One region of the Bradyrhizobium sp. HKCCYLS2038 genome, then DNA from elsewhere that is predicted to be linked to it. Evidence: predicted binding sites of a transcription regulator. Region 1 holds the regulator's gene; the other holds the start of a gene.

The links. Region 1 encodes PhoB, which activates phosphate uptake and scavenging genes when phosphate is short. Its sites were predicted from a motif close to TGTCATNNANCTGTCAT; they were not measured.
Region 2: ACQR1I_RS31090 (DUF47 domain-containing protein) is a predicted target of PhoB. The motif match lies at 3,091-3,107, and genes of this name have one in related genera.

Annotation. Positions count from the first base shown of each region.
Region 1 covers NZ_JBNPTM010000006.1:26,212-33,529, forward strand. Annotated here, with positions in the region: gene ACQR1I_RS25270 (nickel-dependent hydrogenase large subunit) at 1-383, opposite strand, end outside; gene ACQR1I_RS25275 (HupU protein) at 380-1,396, opposite strand; gene ACQR1I_RS25280 (HoxN/HupN/NixA family nickel/cobalt transporter) at 1,412-2,503, opposite strand; gene ACQR1I_RS25285 (trypsin-like serine protease) at 2,669-3,985, opposite strand; gene phoB (phosphate regulon transcriptional regulator PhoB) at 4,119-4,826, opposite strand; gene phoU (phosphate signaling complex protein PhoU) at 4,843-5,559, opposite strand; gene pstB (phosphate ABC transporter ATP-binding protein PstB) at 5,589-6,413, opposite strand; gene pstA (phosphate ABC transporter permease PstA) at 6,410-7,285, opposite strand; gene pstC (phosphate ABC transporter permease subunit PstC) at 7,289-7,318, opposite strand, start outside.
Region 2 covers NZ_JBNPTM010000009.1:145,246-152,563, forward strand. Annotated here, with positions in the region: gene ACQR1I_RS31080 (peptide chain release factor 3) at 1-1,242, opposite strand, end outside; gene ACQR1I_RS31085 (anion permease) at 1,383-2,390, opposite strand; gene ACQR1I_RS31090 (DUF47 domain-containing protein) at 2,405-3,049, opposite strand; gene ACQR1I_RS31095 (branched-chain amino acid ABC transporter permease) at 3,193-4,161, opposite strand; gene ACQR1I_RS31100 (branched-chain amino acid ABC transporter permease) at 4,163-5,026, opposite strand; gene ACQR1I_RS31105 (ABC transporter substrate-binding protein) at 5,101-6,324, opposite strand; gene ACQR1I_RS31110 (ABC transporter ATP-binding protein) at 6,368-7,114, opposite strand; gene ACQR1I_RS31115 (ABC transporter ATP-binding protein) at 7,107-7,318, opposite strand, start outside.

The sequences.
Region 1 (7,318 bases):
GCGGCATGCCAAGCGTGCGCGGCGTAGGCGTCGCGTGCGAAGTCGGGCATGAAGAAGATGTAGAAATGGGTGAGATGATCGGCGGCGTTCTCGGCGGCATGGGCAATGTTGGTCGCGAGCATGCCGTTCGGGGCCGCTGTCACTCCCATCGCCTGACGCAGCGCGCTGGCGGCGGCGATCGATTGCGACACCGAGCAGATGCCGCAAATGCGCGGTGCGATCACCAGGGCATCGAGCGGCGGACGGCCTTCCAGGATCTGCTCGAAGCCGCGATACAGCGGCGCCGTCACTTCCGCGCGCGCGACCCGGCCACTCTCGATGTCGAGCCTGACCTCGAGGTCGCCCTCGACGCGGTTGAACGGGCCGACGGTAATCCGGGTCATGAGCTGCGCTTGTCACTGGGCCGGCTCGGCGGCACCACGACGTGATCGGCGGTCGCGTTGACCCGCACGCGCCGTGGCGTCGCCGACTTCGACAGCGCCGCGAGCGCGACGAACCAGGCCTTCGGCATGTCGGTCGGCAAGCCCACCGGAATGCCGGCGAGCTTGGCCGTCTGCAGATAGTTCTGCGCACTTTCGAAGCCCGGCGAGGTGCAGGCGATGCAGGCATAGCCGCCCTTGGTGCAGGAGCCGCCGCCATTCCACGAGCGCTGATTGCAGTCGCCGACCGCCTGCGTGGCGCGGCAGCCGAGATGCTCCATCAGGCAGCCGCGCTCCGACATCGTCTCGGCGCTCGCCTTGAACTCATAGAACTCGTTGCGGGAGCAGCCGTGATGGGCGAGATGATTGGCGATGAAGGTCGGACGTCCCACCGCGTCGAGGCCATCCGCGGTCAGATCGCCCGACACGAGGGCCAGCAGGCTTTCCATCATCCAGCCCGGATGCGGCGCGCAGCCGGCGACGTTGATCACCGGCAATCCGCGCTTCGAACGGAAGCCGGCGCCGAGCGCGCCGCCGACATCGCTGCCCTCGAACTGCAGTCCGACCGCATCGGTCGGATTGATGCCGGCCGCGGGAATGCCGCCATAGGCGGCGCAACTGCCGACCGCGACGACGTAGTCGGCCAGCGGCGCCAGGTCGAGCAGCCAGTGATAGATCGAGCGGCCCGTGCCGGCGAGCATGTTGAAGCGCCCGGTCAGACCGGGTCCGCGCGCCACCGAGCCTTCGAGCACCAGCAGATCGAGCCGCTCGCGGCCATCGCGAATCGCCTCGAGCACATCGACGACCTCGTCACCGGTCTGTTCGCTGACCGAGGGATGCCACACGAGCTCGATGCCGGATTGGCGCAGCTCGTCGAACCAACCCGAGGCACCGCTTTCCAGGATCGACATTGTGCAGCCGCCGCAGCTCGCGCCCTGCAGCCACAGCATCCTGATCATTGCGTCCGAGCCGGCCATCGTCAGGTCCCGCCGCTATCCCGTTCCAAGCGTTCGGCCTACCGGGTTCGGGTTTAGCCCTCCGGCGCGAATGCTGGCAAGCGGTTCGCCCGGTGCGGAACCGCGCCGCCGGCCGGCCAGCATGGCCACGGCCCAGATCAGCCCGAACGCACCGATGGCGACGATGCCGAGATTGGCGATCTCGTCGCCGAGGCCGATCGACGGGAGACCAAGTCGCGGCGCCAGCAGCGTGGCTGCCTCGACGCTGCCGATCACCAGCGCAATCGCCACCGACGCACCCGTGATCACGAGATTGTAGCGCCGCTTGCGCGCGGGATCGGTCAGCGCCCAGCGATAGGCGCCGACCATCAGCATGCTGTCGGCCGTATCGACGGTGGCCATCGCGGCGGCGAACAGCGCCGGGAACACCAGCACATGCGCGAGACTTGCGCCACGCGCCGCCTCCGTCGCCGACAGGCTCAACAGGCCGATCTCGCTGGCGGTGTCGAAGCCGAGACCGAACAGGAAGCCGAGCGGGTACATGTGCCAGGCGCGCGAGATGATGCGGAGCAACGGACGGAGGAGACGAATCAGCAAGCCGCGCTCTGCGCTTCCGACGGCTTCGATGTCCGGCTGCGGCCGTGCCTTGCGGCGCCAGAGGTTGACGAACAGGATCAGGTTGGACACCGCGATCAGCAGCAGGAAGCCTGCTGATACCGCGGTGCCGATGGTGCCGCCGATCGCCCGGATCGCGCTGTCCTCGCTCAAGAGATCGGCGCCGGCGATCAGGCTCACGACGATGGTGGCGATGACGACGACGCTGGAATGGCCGAGCGCGAAGTACAGACCCGCGGCGCGCGGTGCGTCGCCGTCCTGCACCAGCTTGCGCACCACATTGTCGATCGCCGCGATGTGATCCGCGTCGACCGCGTGGCGGAGGCCGAGCAGCCAGGCCAGCATGGCGGTGCCGACGATGGCGGGGCGGTCGGCATACAGCGCGAAAGCCCAAGCCCAGGCCAGCGCGTTGGCGAGCACGAGGCCCGCCAGCAGCGCCGCGTTCCGGCCGCCCTCGGTGCGGAACCGGGCGAGGATCGAGGACCGAGGATGATCAATTGGCAAAATCGTCATACTTGGACAGGAGAGCAAGACCTGCGCCAAAAGGCAAGGCTCGCGCTCCAGCGTCAGAATCCCTCGCAAATCAACAACCGCGGCCCGTTCGACCGCGATCGATCTCCCTCCCTTGGCAACCCGCTATCCGGTCACGCACAAACATTGACCAGCTCGCCTCTCACCTCACCGCGCCGAGGCACTCTGCGCCGCGATCTCGCGCCGCACCGCTGCTTCGAACTGGCTGGCGGGAGAGGCGAACATCAGCCGGGTCTCCTCGTGGAAGGCGGAGAAGATGCCGACCACCGTCGGAACGCCGCCGATCTCAGCGAGGATCGGCGAGCCCGAATAGCCGAAATTGGCGAGGCAATGCACGATGAGCAGCCGCGCATCCTTGGTCATGCCGGCGGTGCAGTTGCGCTGGCCGGTCGGCGAATAGCGCCGCTCCTGGCCGTAGCCGATCTCGGAAATGGTGCCGGCCTGGGTCGCCGCGGCGAGCTCGTCGCGGCTCATCACCTTCACGGCCACCGGCTTCGACGGCAATGCGTCCTTCAACACGATCAGCGCCCAATCAGCGGGTGAGCGGTCGCTCGACCATTTGTCGTGCTGCGTCGGGATGAAATCCGGCGCCAAGATCAGCTTGTCGGCGATCGATGACGCGGCAGGGGTACCCTTGTTCATGCCGACCAGGAAGTGGACGTTCCCGGGGCTGACCAGCGTCACGCCGTTGAACACGCAATGCGCCGCCGTCAGCACCACGCGCGGGGCCACCAGCGTTCCCGTGCACGAGCCTCCGGTGCTGAACTGCGCCACGGTGACGACGCCGATCGCCGACGCCGGCCACGAGGTGGGATCGACGACATCGCCGAAATGACGGTCGAGTCCGAGCAGCTGCTCGGGGCGCGGATTGACGATGCCCGCGTCAGTCGATTCCGGCTTCGGACGCCACGCCGCGATCGTCGCCTCGGCCTGCTGCCGCTGCGCGTCGTTGAGCCTCGCCCGCTGGAGCTCGCGACCGGCCGATCTGACGCCGTTGCGGCCGGCCATCACCAGCCAGGCATAACCTTGGATCACGTCCCGGGTCATGACTTGGCCGTCGAGCATCATCAGGCCGAGCATGTATTGCGACTGGGCGAAGCCCTGCGCGGCGGCGCGGTTGAACCAGCGTCCGGCTTCGCCGTGATCGCGGGCGGCGCCCTCACCGTTGAAATAGGCGATGCCGAGATAGTGCTGTGCGACGGCGAGCCCCTGATCGGCAGCCTTGCGGTACCAGACCAGCGCCTCGGTCGGATTGCGCGGCACGCCCCAGCCGAAGGCAGTCATGAAGCCGAGGTCGAACTGCGCCCGCGCATCGCCTTTGGCGGCGAGCGGCTGCAGACGGCGTAGCGCCGACGCGGACTGTCCATTCGCCGCGGCTGCGACGGCGTCCTCGAGCTCGGCGGCCGAGGCGCTCGTGACTGCACCGAGCAGCACGGAAAGAATGATGATGAGGGGCTTGATCAAGGGCGTCCGCTGCGACTGGCAACACCGAGATGGGTCGTCCAGCCAAGATGATCAAGACGGCGGCGGCGTGGCGGAAAGCGGACGATGAACTCCTTAATGCTTAATGCTGCCGGCCATCAGGCCGGTCCGCCGCTCACGCCTGCTCGGATTTGGCGAAGCGGTCGTCGAGCGCATAGCCGGCGCCGCGCACGGTGCGGATCGGGTCCTGCTCGCGGCCGGGATTGAGCAGCTTGCGCAGGCGGCCGATATGAACGTCGACGGTGCGCTCGTCGATATAGATGTCGCGGCCCCACACGCTGTCGAGCAACTGCTCGCGGCTGAACACGCGACCGGGATGCTCCAGGAAAAATTCGAGCAGCCGGTACTCGGTCGGGCCGAGATCGATCGGCCGTCCCGATCGCGCGACGCGGCGCTTCTCGCGGTCGAGCTCGATGTCGCCATAGGACAGGATCGTCGCGAGCCGCTCCGGGATCGCCCGGCGCAGCAGGCCCTTCACCCGCGCCAGCAGCTCGGGCACCGAGAACGGCTTGACGATGTAGTCGTCGGCGCCGGTCGCGAGCCCGCGCACGCGCTCGCTCTCCTCGCCGCGCGCCGTCAGCATGATGATCGGCAGCTGCTTGGTCTCGGACCGCGCCCGCAGCCGCCGGCACAGCTCGATGCCGGACAGGCCCGGCAACATCCAGTCGAGCACGACGAGATCGGGAATGCGCTCCTTCAGCCGCGTATCGGCCTCGTCGCCGCGCCCCACCGTCTCGACCTCGTAGCCCTCGGTCTCGAGATTATAGCGCAGGAGCGTGGTCAGCGCCTCTTCGTCTTCCACCACCAGAATGCGCGCGGTCATGTCGAACGGGTCTTTCTCAGTTGCCGGGGATCGTCGCCGTGAAGCTCGTCATGTCGCCCTTCGGACGCTTGTCGACGATCGCCTGGCCCTCGATCATGTAGAACACGGTCTCCGCGATATTGGTCGCGTGATCGCCGATCCGCTCGATGTTCTTGGCGCAGAACATCAGATGGATGCAGAACGAGATGTTGCGCGGATCCTCCATCATGTAGGTGAGAAGCTCGCGGAACAGCGAGGTGCAGATGGCGTCGACCTCCTCGTCGCCCTTCCACACCGCCATTGCCGCCGGCAGATCATGCGCGGCATAGGCATCCAGCACCGACTTGACCTGCGACTGCACCAGATCGGTCATGTGCTCCAGGCCGCGGATCAGCTTGAGCGGATGGAAATCGCTCTCCAGCGCCGCGACGCGCTTGCCGATGTTCTTGGCGAGGTCGCCGATCCGCTCGAGATCGGTCGCGACGCGCATGGCGCCGACGATCTCGCGCAAATCGACCGCCATCGGCTGGCGGCGCGCGATGGTGAGCACGGCGCGCTCCTCGATCAGCCGCTGCAGACGGTCGACCTCGGCATCCGCGGTGACGACCTTCTGCCCGAGCGCCACGTCGCGCCGCACCAGTGCATCGACGGAATCGACGATCAGACGCTCGGCGAGGCCGCCCATCTCGGAGACGAGGCGGGTCAGATCCTGCAGGTCGCTGTCGAATGCCTTGGCGGTATGTTCACTGGCCATGATGATCTCCTGAAAGCAATGCGTCGGCGTCAGCCGAACCGGCCGGTGATGTAATCCTGGGTCCGCCGATCGCTCGGCGAGGTGAAGATCTTGTTGGTGTCGTCGAACTCGATCAGTTCGCCGAGATACATGAAGGCGGTCTTGTCGGAGACGCGCGCCGCCTGCTGCATGTTATGGGTGACGATCGCGATCGTGTAGTTCTCGGCGAGCTCCTGGATCAGCTCCTCGACCTTGGCGGTCGAGATCGGATCGAGCGCCGAGCACGGCTCGTCGAACAGGATCACCTCCGGCCGAACCGCCACGGTGCGGGCGATGCACAGGCGCTGCTGCTGGCCGCCGGACAGCGACAGGCCCGACGCGTTGAGCTTGTCCTTGACCTCGTTCCACAGCGCGCCGCCGCGCAGCGCCTTCTCGACCCGGTCGTCCATCTCGGACTTCGAGATCTTCTCATAGAGGCGGATGCCGAAGGCGATGTTCTCGTAGATCGTCATCGGGAACGGCGTCGGCTTCTGGAACACCATGCCGACCCGCGCGCGCAACAGATTGAGGTCGAGCTTGGGATCGAGGATGTTGGTGTTGTCCAGCATCAGCTGGCCGGTGGCGCGCTGGCCCGGATAGAGATCGTACATCCGGTTGAAGATCCGCAGCAGCGTGGACTTGCCGCAACCGGACGGGCCGATGAACGCCGTGACACGGTTGGTGCCGAGCGTCAGGTTGATGTTCTTCAGCGCGTGGTGATCGCCGTAGTAGAAATTCAGGTTGCGCGCGGTCACCTTGGCGGGCGCTTCGGGAAGCGGCTGGCCATGCAGGAGAGCGGGATTAGGTTGGCTGACGGAAACGGACAGTTCGGTCATTTTGCGTTCCTCTCGGCGCCGAGAATGCGTGCACCGACGTTCAGAGCGAGCACGGCCAGAGTGATGAGAAGGGCTCCGCTCCAGGCCAACTGCTTCCAATAAGCGTACGGGCTCTGGACGAAATTGTTGATGGTGACGGGCAGGTTCGCCATCGTCTTGAACAGGTTCAGGCTCCCGAACTGGTTCGACAGCGCGGTGAACAAGAGCGGCGCGGTCTCGCCGGCGACACGGGCGGTCGCGAGCAGGACGCCGGTGATGAGGCCCGACCGGGCCGCGCGATAGGCGATGCGGCGGATCACCAGCGAGCGCGGCAGGCCGAGCGCAGAGGCCGCCTCGCGCAGCGGGTTCGGCACCAGCAGCAGCATGTCCTCGGTGGTTCGGAGCACGACGGGGATCACGATCACGGCCAGCGCCAGCGCGCCGGCGATCGCCGAGAAGCCGCCCATCGGCACCACGACCGCGCCGTAGATGAAAAGGCCGATGATGATCGACGGCGCCGACAGCAGGATGTCGTTGATGAAGCGGATCACCGAGGTCAGCCGGTCGTTGCGGCCGTATTCGGCGAGATAGGTGCCGGCGAACAGGCCGAGCGGCGCACCGATGCCGACGCCGATCACGGTCATGATCACCGAGCCGACGATGGCGTTGCGCAGGCCGCCCTCGCTGGCGCCCGGCGGAGGCGTGTCGGCCGAGAACACCTGCACGCTCAGGCCGGCGAGACCGTTGTAGAACAGCGTGAACAGGATCAGCGCCAGCCAGGTGACGCCGAACGCCGCGGCGGCGATGCACAGGCCGCGGATCACGATGTCCTTGCGGCGGCGGCGGGCATAGATCGGATTGACGGTGTTGACCGGCATATCGACGGTGGACATGAGCTACTTCCCCGCCTTGGCTTCAAGCCGCGC
Region 2 (7,318 bases), on a different contig from region 1:
CTTCATCGCGTCGGTGAGACGAACGCGGCGGACGATTTCCGGCGCAAAGCTGGGCACGCCGACGAATGTGAGATCCTCGCCCTCGGTCAACGTATCGCCGATACGCAAGGAGCCGTGGTTGGGGATGCCGACGACGTCGCCAGCGAAGGCTTCGTCAGCCACCGAGCGGTCCTGGGCGAAGAAGAATTGCGGGCTCGACAGCGGCATGGTCTTGCCGGTGCGCACCAGCTTGGCCTTCATGCCGCGGTTGAGCTTGCCCGAGCACAACCGCGCAAACGCGATGCGGTCGCGGTGGTTCGGATCCATGTTCGCCTGGATCTTGAACACGAAGGCGCTCATGCGCGGCTCGGCGGCATCGACCTTGCGCAAATTGGAATCCTGCGCGCGCGGCGACGGCGCGTAGCGGCCGAGGCCTTCGAGCAGATCGCCGACGCCGAAATTGCGCAGCGCGCTGCCGAAATAGACCGGCGTCAGGTGGCCCTCGCGGAACGCGTCGAGCTCGAACGGCTTGCAGGCTTCCTTGACCAGCTCGAGCTCGTCGGTGATCTGGCCCATGTCGAGATTGGCGTTGATCTTGCCGAGCTCGGCGATGTCGATCTGCTGCGCCGCGCCGGTCTTGGCACCGCCGCCTTCGAGCAGGCGCACGCCGCCGTCTCTGACGTCATAGGTGCCGATGAAGTCGCGGCCGCGGCCGACCGGCCAGGTCATCGGCGTGGTGTCGAGCGCCAGCGTCTTCTCGATCTCGTCGAGCAGATCGAAGGTGTCGCGGCTCTCGCGGTCCATCTTGTTGATGAAGGTGATGATCGGGATGTCGCGCAGGCGGCAGACCTCGAACAGCTTTCGCGTGCGCGCCTCGATGCCTTTGGCGGCGTCGATCACCATGACGGCGGAATCGACCGCGGTCAGCGTGCGGTACGTGTCCTCGCTGAAGTCCTCGTGGCCCGGCGTGTCCAAGAGGTTGAAGACGAGGCCTTCGAACTCGAAGGTCATGACCGAGGTCACAACCGAGATGCCGCGCTCGCGCTCGATCTTCATCCAGTCCGAGCGAGTGTTGCGGCGCTCGCCCTTGGCCTTGACCTGGCCGGCCAGGTTGATGGCGCCGCCGAACAGCAGCAGCTTCTCGGTCAGCGTGGTCTTGCCGGCGTCCGGATGCGAGATGATGGCAAAGGTGCGCCGGCGCGCGACCTCGTCGGACAGAGGCGAGCGGGACGGCTGGTCGGTGGTGACGGCGATATCGGACATGGGGCGGCGGACGTCGTTTCGGGCCGGAGAGCGGCGATGTACGGGAAAGGCGCGGGCTCACGGCCGCCGCGCGCCCCCCATATAGGCGTTTTGCACCGCAACTCCAACCGGGGAGTTAACCGGCCTCCACCCAGCCCGGATCAGTGCCGGAGCACCGAGACGAGCCAGAAGGTCGCGGCCGAGACGATGGCCGAAGCCGGAATCGTGAAGATCCAGGCGTAGACGATCGATCCGGCCACGTTCCAGCGCACCGCCGAGGCACGGCGGGCGGCGCCGACGCCGACGATGGCGCCGGTGATGGTGTGGGTGGTCGAGACGGGAACACCGAGGAAGGTCGCCAGGAACAGCGTAATGGCGCCGCCGGTCTCGGCGCAGAAGCCCTGCATCGGGTTCAGCTTGGTGATGCGCAGGCCCATGGTGCGGACAATCCGCCAGCCGCCCATCAGGGTGCCCAAGGCCATCGCCGTCTGGCACGACAGCACCACCCAGAACGGCACCGTGAAATGCTCGCCGAGATGGCCCTGCGAGTACAGCAGCACGGCGATGATGCCCATCGTCTTCTGGGCATCGTTGCCGCCATGGCCGAGCGAGTAAAGCGAGGCCGAGGCGAACTGCAGGATGCGGAAGGCGCGATCGACCGCGAACGGCGTCGAGCGCACCGAGGCCCAGGACACGATCGCGACCAGGATCATCGCCAGCACGAGGCCGACCAGCGGCGACAGCACGATCGCCAGCACCGTCTTCGACAGCCCGCTCCACACCGTGGCCGAGATGCCGGCCTTCGCGAAACCTGCCCCGACCAGGCCGCCGATCAGCGCGTGCGAGCTCGAGGAGGGAATGCCGGCCGCCCAGGTCACGAGGTTCCAGACGATGGCGCCGACCAGGGCTGCAAAGATCACCTGCGCATCGACGATGGCGGGATCGATGATGCCGGTGCCGATGGTCTGGGCGACGTGCAGGCCGAACACGCCGAAGGCGACGAAGTTGAAGAACGCGGCCCAGAACACCGCATATTGCGGCCGCAGCACGCGGGTCGAGACGATGGTCGCGATCGAGTTGGCGGCGTCATGCAGGCCGTTCAGGAAGTCGAACGCAAGCGCGACGGCGATGAGGCCGACCAGGATGGGAAGGCCGAGTTGAGCGTCCACGGCGCGGCCCTACCCTAGACCTGTTCGATCATGATCGAATTGATCTCGTTGGCGACGTCGTCGAAACGGTCGGCGACCTTCTCCAGATGGTCGTAGATCTCGGCGCCGACGATGAAATCCATCGTGTTGGCGTTGCGGTGCTTGAGGAACAGCTCCTTGAGGCCGATGTCGTGGAGGTCGTCGACCCGGCCCTCGAGCTTGGTCATCTCCTCGGTGATCGCGGTGATCATCGGCACGTTCTGGCCGATCGCCTGCAGCAGCGGCAGCGCCTTGCCGATCAAATTGGCGCACTCGACCAGCAAGGTGCCCATCTCGCGCATAGTCGGCTCGAACTCCTTCACCTCGAACAGCACCACGGCCTTGGCGGTCTGCTGCATCTGGTCGATGGCGTCGTCCATCGAGGTGATCAGGTTCTTGATGTCGCCGCGGTCGAACGGGGTGATGAAGGTGCGGCGGACGGCGGTCAGCACCTCCCTGGTGATGTTGTCGGCCTCGTTCTCGAACTGGCTGACGCGCTGGCAATGGACCAGAATGTCGTCGCCGCCCTTGAGCATGTCCTGCAGCGCATGCGCGCCCTGGATCACCACCTTGTTGTGGCGGGCGAACAAATCGAAAAACCGCTCCTCCTTAGGGAGGACGGCGCGAAACCAGTTCAGCATGGGACGAGATCCATCCATTCCGAAACGGGCCAGGGCTGGCCCGTCACGGAAGTGTCATACTCCGGATCACGCCGCAGCAGAAGCGGCGGGCGGATCATCCACCGCTTTCTGCCTTTTCGACGATCTCTCGTTAAATCAATGACTTAGAGAGAACGCTTGAACAGATGGGCGATTTCTCCAACCACACCGCGGCGGAAGGTGAGCACGCAGGAGACGAAGATGACGCCCTGGATGACCGTCACCCACTGGCCGAAGCCGGCCAGATATTGCTGCATGGCGATGATGACGAAGGCGCCGACGACCGGCCCGAACACCGTTCCGAGGCCGCCGACCAGCGTCATCAGCACGATCTCGCCGGACATCGACCAGTGCACGTCGGTCAGCGAGGCGTTCTGGGCCACGAACACCTTCAGCGATCCGGCGAAGCCGGCGATGGTGCCGGACAGGATGAACGCCAGCAGCTTGTACTGGTCGGTCTTGTAGCCCAGCGAGATCGCGCGCTGCTCGTTTTCCCGGATCGATTTCAAGACCTCGCCGAACGGCGAGTTGATGGTGCGGAAGATCAAGAGGAAGCCGGCGAGGAAGCCGACCAGCACCACATAGTACAGCGTGGTCGGCTTCGACAGGTCGATGAAGCCGAACAGCTTGCCCTGCGGGATGCCCTGGATGCCGTCCTCGCCGTGGGTGAACGGCGTCTGCAGATAGACGAAGTAGAGCAGCTGCGACAGCGCCAGGGTGATCATCGAGAAGTAGATCCCCTGACGCCGGATCGAGATGTAGCCGGTGATGATCGACAGCACGAAGGCGCCGGCGATGCCGGTGAGGACGCCGAGCTCCGGCGGCAGACCCCAGACCTTCAGCGCGTGCGCGCTGCAATAGCCCGCGGTGCCCAGGAACATCGCGTGGCCGAACGACAGCAGGCCGCCATAGCCGATCAGGAGGTTGAAGGCGCAAGCCAGGAGCGCGAAGCACAGCGCCTGCATGACGAAGAACGGGTACAGGTCGGTGAACGGCACGATGGCGAGCAGCGCCGCCATGATGACGAACACGATCATCTCGTCGCGAATGGCGCGCGGCGTGGTCGGCAGGGTCTCGTCGGTGATCGATGTCATGTCAGGCCGCCCGTCCGGTCAGACCCGTCGGCTTCACCAGGAGCACCAGGACCATCAGAACGAAGACCACGGTGTTGGAAGCCTCGGGATAGAAATATTTGGTCAGTCCTTCGATCACCCCGAGCGCGAAGCCGGTGATGATCGAGCCCATGATCGAGCCCATGCCGCCGATCACGACCACCGCGAACACGACGATGATCAGGTCGGCGCCCATCAGCGGCCGGACCTGGTTGATCGGCGCCGACAGCACGCCGGCGAGCGCGGCAAGCCCGACGCCGAGGCCGTAGGTGAGCGTGATCATGCGCGGCACGTTGATGCCGAAGGCGCGCACCAGCGTGGGATTTTCGGTGGCCGCGCGCAGATAGGCGCCGAGGCGCGTGCGCTCGATCAGGAACCAGGTCGCCAGACACACCACCAGCGAGAAGATGACCACCCAGCCGCGGTAGACCGGCAGGAACATGAAGCCGAGATTCATGCCGCCGCGCAGCTGATCGGGGATGGCGTAAGGCAAGCCCGACGAGCCGAAATAGTTCTGGAATACGCCCTGCACGATCAGCGCGATGCCGAAGGTGAGCAGCAGCCCGTAGAGATGGTCGAGCCCGGTCAGCCACTGCAGCAGGGTCCGCTCCAGGATCATGCCGAAGATGCCGACGATGATCGGCGCCAGCAGCAGCGCCCACCAGTAATTGATGCCACCGAGATTCAGCAGGAAGTACGCACAGAACGCGCCCATCATGTAGAGCGCGCCATGGGCGAAGTTGATGATGTTGAGCATGCCGAAGATGACGGCAAGCCCGAGACTGAGCAGCGCGTAAAACGAGCCGTTGATCAGTCCGACCAGGAGCTGTGCGTAGAGGGCCTGCATCGTCTTGTTCTGTTTCTCTCGGCGTTTCCCAAAAACACATCAGCTCCGACAGCGAGCGCCGGAGCTGCAGCGGCTCACTTCTTCAACAGGGCGCACGCGCTCTTGTCGAGCGGCGTGAAGGCCTGGTCGCCCGGCACCGAGCCGACCAGCTTGTAGAGATCCCACGGCCCCTTCGACTCGGACGGCTTTTTGACCTCGAACAGATAGGCAGTGTGGATGGTGCGGCCGTTGGGCTGGATCTCGCCCTTGCCAAACAGTGCATCCTCGGTCGGGACAGACTTCATCCTGTCGACGACCTTGACGCCGTCATGCGGGTTCTCGCCGAGCGCGTCCAGCGCCTTGAAGTAATGCGCCAGGCCCGCATAGACGCCGGCCTGCACCATCGTCGGCGGCGCGCCGTTCTTCATCCGCTTGGCGAAGCGATCGGAGAACGCTCGGGTCTGGTCATTCATGTCCCAGTAGAACGTCTCGGTGAAGTTCAGCCCTTGCGCGATGTCGAGCCCGATCGACTTGACGTCGGTGAGGAACAACAGCAGCGCGGCGAGCTTCTGGCCGCCCTTGGTGATGCCGAACTCGGCCGCCTGCTTGATGGTGTTGGTGGTGTCGCCGCCAGCGTTGGCGAGGCCGATGATCTTGGCATTCGACGACTGCGCCTGCAGCAGGAACGACGAGAAGTCGGAGGTGTTGAGCGGATGCTTGACGCCGCCGATCACCTTGCCGCCGTTGGCGGTCACGACCGCCGTGGTGTCGCGCTCCAGCGCGGCGCCAAAGGCGTAGTCAGCGGTGAGGAAGAACCAGGTCGAGCCGCCCGCCTTCACCAGTGCCTGGCCGGTGGTGTGCGCGAGCATGTAGGTGTCGTAGGTCCAGTGCACCGTGTTCGGCGAGCACTGCGCGTTGGTGAGATCGGAGGTCGCCGCGCCCGAATTGATGTAGACGCCGTTCTTCTCCTTGACGACGTTGTTCACCGCCAGCGCCACGCCGGAATTCGGCACGTCGACGATGACGTCGACCTTGTCGACGTCGAACCACTGCCGCGCGATCGAGGTGCCGATATCAGGCTTGTTCTGGTGATCGCCGGAGATCACATCGATCTTCCAGCCTTTCGCCGTGAGGCCGGAATCCTCGATGGCCATCTGCGCCGCGAGCGTCGAGCCGGGACCACCAAGGTCCGAATACAGACCGGACTGATCGGACAGCGCGCCGATCTTGACCGTCTTGTCCCCGGCAAAAGCCACGCTGCCGGCGGCAACCGTGAGCGCCGTTCCCAGCAGCAATGACGCGATGAACCTGTTCTTCATTTCCAACTTTCCAGAACTTTCCAAGTAAAATCCGCGGTGCCGGTCAGACGCCGAGATAGGTATGCAGCTTGTCCATGTTGGCGGACAGATCGGCATTGGCAAAACCGTCGATGACCTTGCCGTGCTCGACGACGTAGTAGCGGTCGGCGACGGTCGAGGCGAAGCGGAAGTTCTGCTCGACGAGGAGGATCGTGAAGCCCTCCTTCTTCAGCCGCGCGATGGTATGGCCGATCTGCTGGATGATGACCGGCGCGAGACCCTCGGTCGGCTCGTCCAGCATCAGGAAGCTCGCGCCGGTGCGCAGGATGCGCGCGATCGCCAGCATCTGCTGCTCGCCGCCGGAGAGCTTGGTGCCCTGGCTCTTCAGCCGCTCCTTCAGGTTGGGGAAGAGCTCGAAGATCTGCTCGAGCGTCAGCCCGCCCGGCCGCACCACCGGCGGCAGCAGCAGGTTCTCGCGGACGTCGAGGCTGGCGAAGATGCCGCGCTCCTCCGGGCACAGCGCGATGCCGAGTCGCGCGATCCTGTCGGACGTCATGCGGATCAGCTGCTGGCCGTTGAAGGCAACCGAGCCGGTGCGCTTGCCGATGATCCCCATGATCGACTTCAAGGTCGTGGTCTTGCCGGCGCCGTTGCGCCCGAGCAGGGTCACCACCTCACCGGCATTCACCGTGAAGTTCATGCCGTGGAGAATGTGCGATTCGCCGTACCAGCTCTCGAGATTCTTGACGTCGAGAATGGTGCTGGTGGCCGCCGCCGACGCGGGCTTGTTGGCCGTGATCACCTCAGGCATGTCCGGCTCCCAGATAGGCTTCCTTGACGCGCTCGTCCTTGGAGAGCTCGGAATAGGGTCCCTCGGTCAGCACCTGCCCGCGCGTCAGCACGGTGATGGTGTCGGAGAGGTTGGCGACGACGCTGAGATTATGCTCGACCATCAGGATCGTGTACTTGGCGGAGATGCGCTTGATGAGCGCTGCGATCTTGTCGATGTCCTCAT